Regions from separate parts of the Thermoanaerobacter kivui genome, predicted to be linked through region 2. Evidence: riboswitches for the same ligand, from Rfam matches in the RefSeq annotation. Region 2 holds a riboswitch; the other holds the start of a gene.
What was found. Region 2 has a riboswitch for molybdenum cofactor ahead of TKV_RS13870 (formate--tetrahydrofolate ligase). Riboswitches for the same ligand answer to the same signal wherever they lie in the genome.
Positions count from the first base shown of each region.

Region 1: another riboswitch for molybdenum cofactor. It lies ahead of mobB (molybdopterin-guanine dinucleotide biosynthesis protein B); the one in region 2 lies ahead of TKV_RS13870 (formate--tetrahydrofolate ligase).

Region 1 covers NZ_CP009170.1:1,810,659-1,815,448, reverse strand. The annotation lists gene TKV_RS09115 (oxidoreductase) at 98-2,041, opposite strand; molybdenum cofactor riboswitch at 3,025-3,143, shown strand; gene mobB (molybdopterin-guanine dinucleotide biosynthesis protein B) at 3,348-4,034, shown strand; molybdenum cofactor riboswitch at 4,255-4,378, shown strand; gene TKV_RS09100 (substrate-binding domain-containing protein) at 4,577-4,790, shown strand, end outside.
Region 2 covers NZ_CP009170.1:1,919,526-1,924,315, forward strand. The annotation lists gene TKV_RS09710 (formate/nitrite transporter family protein) at 216-1,091, opposite strand; partial or broken gene TKV_RS13870 (formate--tetrahydrofolate ligase) at 1,132-1,227, opposite strand; molybdenum cofactor riboswitch at 1,442-1,565, opposite strand; gene fdhD (formate dehydrogenase accessory sulfurtransferase FdhD) at 1,920-2,756, opposite strand; gene TKV_RS09720 ([FeFe] hydrogenase, group A) at 2,894-4,279, opposite strand; gene TKV_RS09725 (4Fe-4S dicluster domain-containing protein) at 4,319-4,790, opposite strand, start outside.

The DNA.
Region 1 (4,790 bases), 110 kb from region 2:
ATATTTACAGTGTGTAAGTTGATTATTGCTTATATACAGCGAAAAGAGGGGACTACCAAAAATACTTTTTGGATAGCCTCCTCGTTTGTATTTTAAACTATAAACTGTAAGCGTAACGGAAACCTTCATGAATAGCATCCATAAACTTTCTAGCTTTGACGCAATCCCCAATAGCGTAAACAGGTATACCTTCTTTTTCAATTAACTTTAATAAATCATTCTTGGGTTTAGAACCAACTGCTATTACGATAGTGTCTATACCACTTAATTCTTGGTTCCCATTTACTGTTTCTATAGTTACTTTATCTCCTGATATTTCTTTAACTTTGCTCTTTGTCAATACTTTAATCTTCTTCTCGGCCATGCGATTTAGTAATAGAGTTCTTACCAAGCTTCCAACATCTATTGCTATATCATCCAACATCTCTATTACTGTTACTTCTTTACCTTGATCAGTCAAGAATTCTGCAGTTTCACAACCTACTAACCCACCACCAATGACAGCTACTTTTTTACCAACAATAACTGTCCCTTTTAAAACATCATGGGCCGTAACAACATTTTTCTGATTGATTCCAGGAATTTCAGGAATTATTGGTTCAGACCCTGTTGCTAATATAACCACATCGGGTTTAATCTCATGAATTGTGTTTAAATCTGCTTCTTTGCCTTTTACAATCGTAATACCAGATTTTTCTACTTGATTGATGAGATAATCAGCCAGATCATTTATTTCTCCTTTATGAGGTGGTACAGCAGCAATTCGCATTTGTCCACCTAATTCTGGTTGTTTTTCATAAAGAATTACCTCATGGCCACGCAAAGCTGCTACTCTAGCTGCTTCTAACCCGCCAGGGCCACCACCGATTATAAATACTTTCTTTCTTGTCTTTGCTGAACTTTCCATGTCAAATTCTGTTTCATGTCCAGTTAATGCATTGGCTATGCAACCAATATCAATATCCTGGAACAGACGATCAATACAACCCTGATTACACCCAATGCATTTTCTTATTTCTTGAATCTTGCCTTCAGAAACTTTTCTGGGCAACTCTGGGTCTGCTAGTAAAGCTCTTCCCATTGATACTAGATCAGCTTTGCCCTCACGGATGATTTGCTCTGCCATAATAGGATCTTTGATTCGACCAACAACAATTACAGGTACTTTGCTATTAATTGCTTTCTTTATAGCAGCTGCGTTTTCTACAAAACAACCCTGAGGTATAGCTGCAGGCTGGATAATCATTGCTGAAGATTCATATACTCCACCTGAAATATGCAGAGCATTGATTCCTTCTTCTATTAACTTCTGAGCAAATATCTTAGTATCTTCAATCGTAAGTCCTCCAGGAACATATTCTTCAGCACTCATGCGATATATAATAGGGAAATCCGTCCCAACTTCTTTTCTTACTCTTCTGACAACTTCCAATGGGAATCTCATTCTGTTTTCAAAACTTCCGCCATATTCATCGGTTCGCTTATTGCTATAAGGTGATAAGAATTGATTGAGCAAATAACCATGAGCACCATGAATTTCGACAGCATCAAACCCTGCTTCTTTAGCACGTCTCGCAGCTTGTCCAAATGCTTTTATTAACTCTTTGATTTCTTCTACTGATAATTCTTTTGGCATTTCTTGTTTAACTGGACAAGGAATAGGTGAAGGAGCTACTATCTGCATTCCTGTAACTTTTGAAGTGGTTTGTCTTCCTCCATGATAAAGCTGAATAGCAATTTTTGCTCCATATTTATGCACTGCTTCAGTTAATTCTCTTAGTCCAGGAATTAATTCATCCTTGTAAATACCAACTTCATTTTTAAAACCTTTACCACTTGGATGAACATACGAAGCTTCAACAATAATTAATCCAACTCCGCCTTTTGCTCTAGTCTGATGATAAACTTTTAAGCGGTCGGTAACTGCACCATCATCAGCAGCGTAATTTGTAACCATAGGAGGCATGACAATTCTATTTCTTAGTTTCATTGACCTAATTTGAATTGGTTCTAGAAGTTTTTCAAACTTAAATTCACTCACCTTAAATCCTCCTCATATTGTTATTTTATTAACAGTTTCCGAGTAAAGAGTAATAAACTAATTCTATTTTTTCATTATGTCAAGGCAATTATACATATTTCTTCAATTCGTAATTTAAGAAATAAGGATATTATGCCGATAAAAAGAGTATAATACAGATAAGCAAAAAAGATAAAGAAAAAGTACTTGAAGCTATCAGGAAAGGAAATATTGATGCAGCCGATATAAGCTTTCCGAATTTAATAGACGCCATAATACTGAAAATGGAAAAGTATACAAGCCGAAGAATTCATACAGTCTTACAACAGATACGTACAAGAGCAGCTTTGTAAATCATTAGGCTGTCACTGTAGAAGTACCGAGCCTGATAATGATGTAGAAATCAATGGTTGTGTAGTACATGATAAAAAGACAGACGAATACTCTGTATTTATTACTACAGACCTTGATAAAACCGCAAAACAGATTATAAGCATCTATGAATTAAGGCCTGAAATGGAAGAAGATTTCCGACAAATAAAGGATTTTTGCGAATAGAGGATTTCAAAGAGTACAAAATACAATTTCATTGCGTTCCATGGGGTTATGGTGCTGATAGGCTATTTATTCTTCCAATTATACAAAAATATAGAGGAAGGAAGGAAATATACAGGGGAAACCCTGCCTATTGCACTCAAGAAATATGTAGAGAATAAGCCAAAATTGGTGATTATATATTCGGGGCAGTACTTAGCCATTTTCAGCTTTCTGGAGTTTATTCAATTGTATGCATCTGCGGCACAGAAGTGAGGAAGTGCCTAGATTTGATCCTAGCTAAAGTATAGCATAACAAAATGCATGCTATTCAAATTACGAATTGAAGATAGAAGAGAAGATGCATAATATTCCTGTATTGGGAAATGGGAATACACTATACTTTTTATTAAATACATATTGTTTTATGACAAAGTTGTGTTAAAATAATTTTAGACAAATTTAATATTTCATTAATTATTCTCCGAGTCTTTAATCCTAAGGCAAAAAGCTATGGATTATAGACCGTTAGGGTAGTGCTGGAAACGGCTCTGCCTCCCGCCTGGAAAGGAGAATAGGAAGGCTGCTATTCTCCTTTCGCATACTAAAACGAAAGGAGTTTTTTTATGAAGGTTCTTTGTCAATAGTTGTGGTGGGTATTTTTTCTGAATGTTTAAGGGGAGGGAATCTTTCTTTTTTCTCAAATCTTTTGGTATCAAATGTTGTAAGGCTTGATAGCCCTTAAATAGGGGGCATATGTGACAAACTGCCAATACCCTAGGAGGTATTAAAATTGAAGATAATAGGTGTTATAGGAACAAAAGATACAGGTAAAACCACTCTTGTAACAAAAATTGTTAGAAAATTAGTGGATGAGGGGTACAGGGTTGCCACCCTGAAACATACCCATACAGGCTTTGATTTTGCAGATAAAGACACTGGTAAACACAAAGAAGCAGGGGTAGAGCTTGTAGTCGGTAGTGGAGAAGAAACCTTTTTTCTTCTTGGTAGGAAAATGGTGCTTGATGAACTTGTAGGTACTATCCAGCTTCTTGGGGATTTCGATTTCCTGGTTATCGAGGGTTTTAAAGGAATGCCTTATGCAAACATTTCTACTTCCACTGAAAATGAATTCACAATAAGAAAGGTGGATCCATTCTCCCTTAAGGAGGAAGAATTGGATGAACTCATTGAAGTCATAAAGAACAGAAGTTACTGTTTGCTGCAGGGGCTTAACTGTAAAAAGTGTGGTTTTGAATCATGCAGGGACTTTGCAATGGCAAAGGTCCAGGGAGCTGCCGATGATATAAACTGTAAGAGCCAGCCAAAAAGGGCTCTTCTGAGAATAAATGGTCACCCGGTACCTATGAATCCATTTGTACAGGAATTTATATCAAAAACAGTTCTTGGTATGATCGATGCACTTGGCATGGAAAACCATAAAATTGAGAAGGTTGAGCTAATCATAAAAAATAAGTGAATAATACACCCATAAACGCATAGATGAATTGAAATTATTAGTTCAGGATAATTACGACAGACTTAAGGATCTTATGACAGGAAGAGTAATGTGAAGTGTTATTAGTCTTTTTAACCAATGCTGGCGTTCTTACTATAAATAATGTTGGGGTGGGCAAAAATTATGTATCTAAGATCGCTTGACGAAGCTAATTAATCGAGATAAAAAAATTATTAAAGTAAGGAGAATAACTCTCCGAGCCTTTATGTCTAAGGGGCGAAGAGCCCTATGAGATAAAGGCCGATAGGGTATTGATGGAAACATCAATGCCTCCCGTGTTGGAAAGGAGAGGCAATGCATTTGCATTTATGCAAAGCAAGAATGCGTAAGGTAAAATTGTGTCCTTGCTTTGCGAAAACGATGCAGTGCCTTCTCCGGAAGGCATTTTTTTGTACCTTTGTTAGGGACTAATTTCAATGGTAAAAGCTAAAGAATGGAATCTTTCCAGTTTTAATGGGTAAGGTTTAAACAAAAACTAATAGTGATGAAAGAGGATGAATACCATGGCAAGAATATCAAAGAAGTTTTTGATGATCCTTTTATATTCTATTTTGTTGTTTAGTTTGTTTTCTCTGAACGGTTGTACAGGTTCTAAAACTTCAGAGAAGATTTCCCCAGGTAATCGAGATGTAATTTTGGTGACAACAACAAGCACGCAGGATAGTGGGCTTTTGGATTACCTTTTACCGATCTTTGAGAAAGAAACAGGATACAAAG
Region 2 (4,790 bases):
GTCAATTAATTGGCTTTGTCAAGTAATTTTAGATACATGCAAAAAAGTAAGATTTTTTAAAAAACAAATATAAAGCTTAAATAGAAATTTAAAATTCCAAATTGAGTATCTCATCTTTAACAGACTTACATTTTTCGATGAGAATGTTGCATTCTTTTAAGGTATAACATGAGTAGACAGATAGTGCTGATAGATTTGTTCCTTTAGCGTTATTTTTATTTTTCAGCCTTCAGATATACCCACCAATAAACCGTCCCAACAAATAAACCAGCACCGACTATATTTCCCAAGGTCACAGGTATTAGGTTATTTACAAGGAAACTTTCCCATGTAGCTTTTAATAAAGGTGCATGTGCTGCAATTCCTTGAGCACTTTTAGCAAAGGCAATATACGCAGGGTCATTTCCAGCATAGATACCTAATGGAATAAAAAACATATTGGCTACAGAGTGCTCAAATCCAATGGCAACAAAGGCCATTATCGGCCACCATATAGCAAAAATCTTGCCCACAATATCTTCGGCAGCAAAGGCCATCCAAACAGCCAAGGCAACCAGCCAGTTACACCCAACTGCTCGCCAAAAAGCAACCCACCAAGGCATAGAGGTTTTTGCATTAGCAATCTTAACTACAAATGCCGCCCATGGCATAGAAGTTACAACATCACCTGTTTTAACAGGTTCTAAAATCAAACCAGTAAAATATGACAAAACATAAGCAACAAAGACAGAACCTATGAAATTCCCAATGTAAACAAAAGTCCAGTTTTTAATAATCCCACCAAAGCCTATCTTTTTATCTAAAAAAGCTATAGGTTGAGTCATCATATTTCCAGTAACAAGCTCTCCCCCAGCAATAAGAACCATCATAAGCCCTACCGGGAACACTGCAGCAAAGATAAATTTTTGTAAACTGCCCAAAACCTCATTAGGTATTGTCCCAGCTACTTTAACAGCAAGAAGTCCTCCCAGCGCAATATATGCCCCTGCAAGAAAACCCAAAACAAGCATTTTGATAATAGGCAGTTCAGCTTTTGCTCTTCCTGTTTGAACCATACCCTGGGCTATTTCTTTTGGTGTCTTAAAAGCCATAAAACTCATCTCCCTTTTTTAACATTTAAATAAATGGATTTTAGAACAGTCCAGTAATTCTGCCAGTTTCATCTACATCTATATTCTCAGCAGCTGGCTTCTTTGGCAATCCTGGCATGGTCATAATTTCACCAGTAGCATCAGCACAAGAGAGCCCTCAGTTTTTTCTTAATTTTCCAATTTTGCTACTCGACATTACACCGTATATCTAAAATAAACTTATAGCTGTTTCACTGAAAATATAACCAAAAATTTATCCCCAAAACAAAAAACGCCTTCCGGAGAAGGCGCTACATCGCTTTCACACGACAAAGATATGCCTAATTTAAAGCATCCTTGCCTTACATAATTGCGAATGCATTACCTCTCCTTTCCAACACGGGAGGCATTGACGTTTCCATCAATACCCTATCGGCCTTTATCTCATAGGGCTCTTCGCCACTTAGACATAAAGGCTCGGAGAGTTATTGTATTGTTAATCTTTCTTATTGAGAATATTATGCCAACTAATTAGCTTTGTTAAATGATATTACTCACCCAATTATCCTTACTAACTTAATTAAAAGTATACCTCGCCAAGTCGTGAACTACCGCCACTTGTAGAAGTGTCCGCGACGTAGAGAAGTTTGGCAGTCTATGCACCCTTATTCTCACAGTGTTGTTCACACACCCACTACTGACTATCTGCCACAGAGCAGACTCGCCAGCTACGTTATCTAATGATATTTTAGCATTTTATAGATTAGTTTTCAAAGCATTGTTTAGCGATTCATCTCCCACTTATAGAAATTGGGAGTCTTCTCTTTTATCCTGGATAAATTTAAAAAACTACCAAACAAATCTTTCAGGGCATGAATAGATATTTAATCTATCGCCTCTTGCAAAACCCGCAATAGTTATGTTTAATTTTCTTCCAACCTCAACGGCTAAAGCAGTAGGAGCTGAAATGGACACCACTACAGGTACCTTCCTTTTAGCTGCTTTTAATAACATTTCGACGGATATCCTTCCGCTTGTGAAAACAGCTTTATCCTGAAGGTCTATACCATCTAAAAGAGCCTGCCCAAACGCTTTATCAAAAGCGTTATGCCTACCTATATCTTCATGAAAAATTATAAAATCCTTGTCATCAGCAATCGCACAGCTGTGTACTCCCCCTGTTATCTTGAACAAGCCCGAGCCATTGTTAAATCTCTCTGATAGATTGATTATATCCTTTAACTTGTATTTAATGTTGCTTGTTATTGGGCCTATGTTTAACTGCTCAGGAAAACAAATGCAGGGATTGCATGTGAAGTTGCAGTGACAACAGGTCTTGCCTATCTTTAACTGATCATGAAAACAAATGTTTTTTTCTCCGCTACTCATTATAAATAGATTCTTCACTGAAGAAGCATCTATACTTTTAAGAATTTCCACATGAGCTTTCCCTTCTCTTTCTTCAATAAAGATTCTCTTTATATCCTCTTTTTTTTCAATAATGCCTTGGGACTGAAGGTATCCTACAACCAAACAATCTAATGCTAAAGGAGTGCAGAAAAAAGATGCAAACTCAATAGCGTTTACATAAAGCTTTAAGATATATTCTACAATCACACTATCTGAAAAGCTTTCAACCAAACCATTTTTGTATTTTAAAATATTAATACTTTTAAATGATTCCATTCACTTCCTCCTTAAGAGATTTCGTGAACTACTCCCACCTTCAAAGGTTGAGACTTCGTGAGAAGTTTGGTAGCTTTACGCCATGCCTTATTCTCACAGGATTGTTTACAACCCACTACCAACAAAATTTTTGATTTTTATACTTTTTTTCTCGGTGTATATTTAGTGTGTAATAAATGATGTGACTGTTTGCCTAAAGGTTCACCCAAAAATTCCTCGTATAATTTCTTTATAGCAGGATTTTCATGTGATTTCCTGAGTTCAAGCTCTGCATCATGTTTATATAGAGCTTCTTTTCTTTTCTTATATGCAACTTCCCTATATTCTTCTAAAAGAAGTTTCGGTTGTCCACCACCGCTTATACATCCTTCTGGACAAGTCATCACTTCAACGAAATGAAGGTCACATTTGTTTTTCTTTATATCTTCAAGTATTGGTATAACATTTTTTAAACCTGAAACCACAGCTATTTTCAATTCTAACTCTCCTACCTGAACGGTTGCAGTCCTTATACCTTCTCCGCCGCGAACAAACTCTATGTCTATATTAGGTATTGGCTTTTTAGTAATTAATTCATAAGCCGTTCTAAGTGCAGCCTCCATTACACCACCCGTATTGCCGAAGATTGTAGCAGCACCGGTATAATTCCCTAAAGGAGAGTCAAATTCTTCATCAGGCAGAGTTGCAAAATCAATTCCCTTATCTTTCATCAAGTGAGCCAATTCTCTTGTTGTTATTACCAAATCTACATCTTTATAACCACTGCTTCTCATTTCAGGTCTGTCGCTTTCATATGACTTACAAGTACAAGGCATAACAGATACACTAAATATCTTAGCAGGGTCTACATTATTTATCTTTGCTCCGTAGGTTTTTATAATTGCACCTGTCATTTGTTGTGGAGATTTGCAAGTTGAAATATGTTTCAAAAGCTCAGGGTATGTTTGTTCAGCAAATTTAACCCATGCAGGACAACAGGAAGTGAACATTGGCAAATCTTTGCCCTCTTTTATCCTTTTTACCAACTCATTTGCTTCTTCTATAATAGTCAAATCGGCTCCGAAATTGGTATCATATACCCTATCAAAATTTAAACGGCGTAGAGCTGCAACCAATTTCCCAGGTGTTAAATCTCCCAAATCCAACCCAAATTCCTCGGCTATAGAAACTCTAATAGCCGGAGCACATTGTACAACCTTAAAAAGTTGAGGATTTTCCAATGCCTCTTTAACCTGCCTTGCATACCCTAAATTATATGCAGCAAACAATGGCTCTTTAACGCTATCCAACATTCCTCTCTCTTGTAATTTTACATTTCTTGGTGTTATGCTTTCATCAAAATAAGAAGCATAAGAACTGCATTTTTGTACACATTGTCCGCACATTACACAGACTTCTGTGTTTATCTTTTGTGGTTTGCCCTTTTCCCCTTCAATTGCATCAACAGGACATACCTCTGCACATCGTCTGCATCCGGTACATAACTCCTGATCTATATTAATTATAGCTTTATTTGCAGACATGTTCACATCCCTTTCTTTTCAATATTATTAATTAATAAATTATCTTACCACTCTTAAAAAACTCAACGCAGCCTCTTTATTACGAGCTTTTTTCATTTCGGTTGGCATAACCAAAGTCAACGCATTTTCGGGACATGCCTTTACACAAGCAGGTTCTCCTAAATCATTACACAAATCACATTTATATGCTATTATTCTTGGTTCTTGCACCAATCCGCTTTCACTTTCTTCTTTAAGATTGATTTGAAACACTTCTCTACCATCTTCATATTGAGGCAATAGTTCAATAGCCCCAAATGGACATGCCAATAAACAACTCTTACAGCCTATGCACAACTTTTCATCTACTACGATAGCATTACCTTCCCGCTTAATTGCTCCTACTGTACAAACATTAGCACAGGGGGCATCCTCGCAATGACGACATTGTATAGGCATTGTGCCATGTTCAGTTTTGATTAGATGTAATCTTGGTATAACTGGAATGGATACAGTACCAACCGTCGCACCT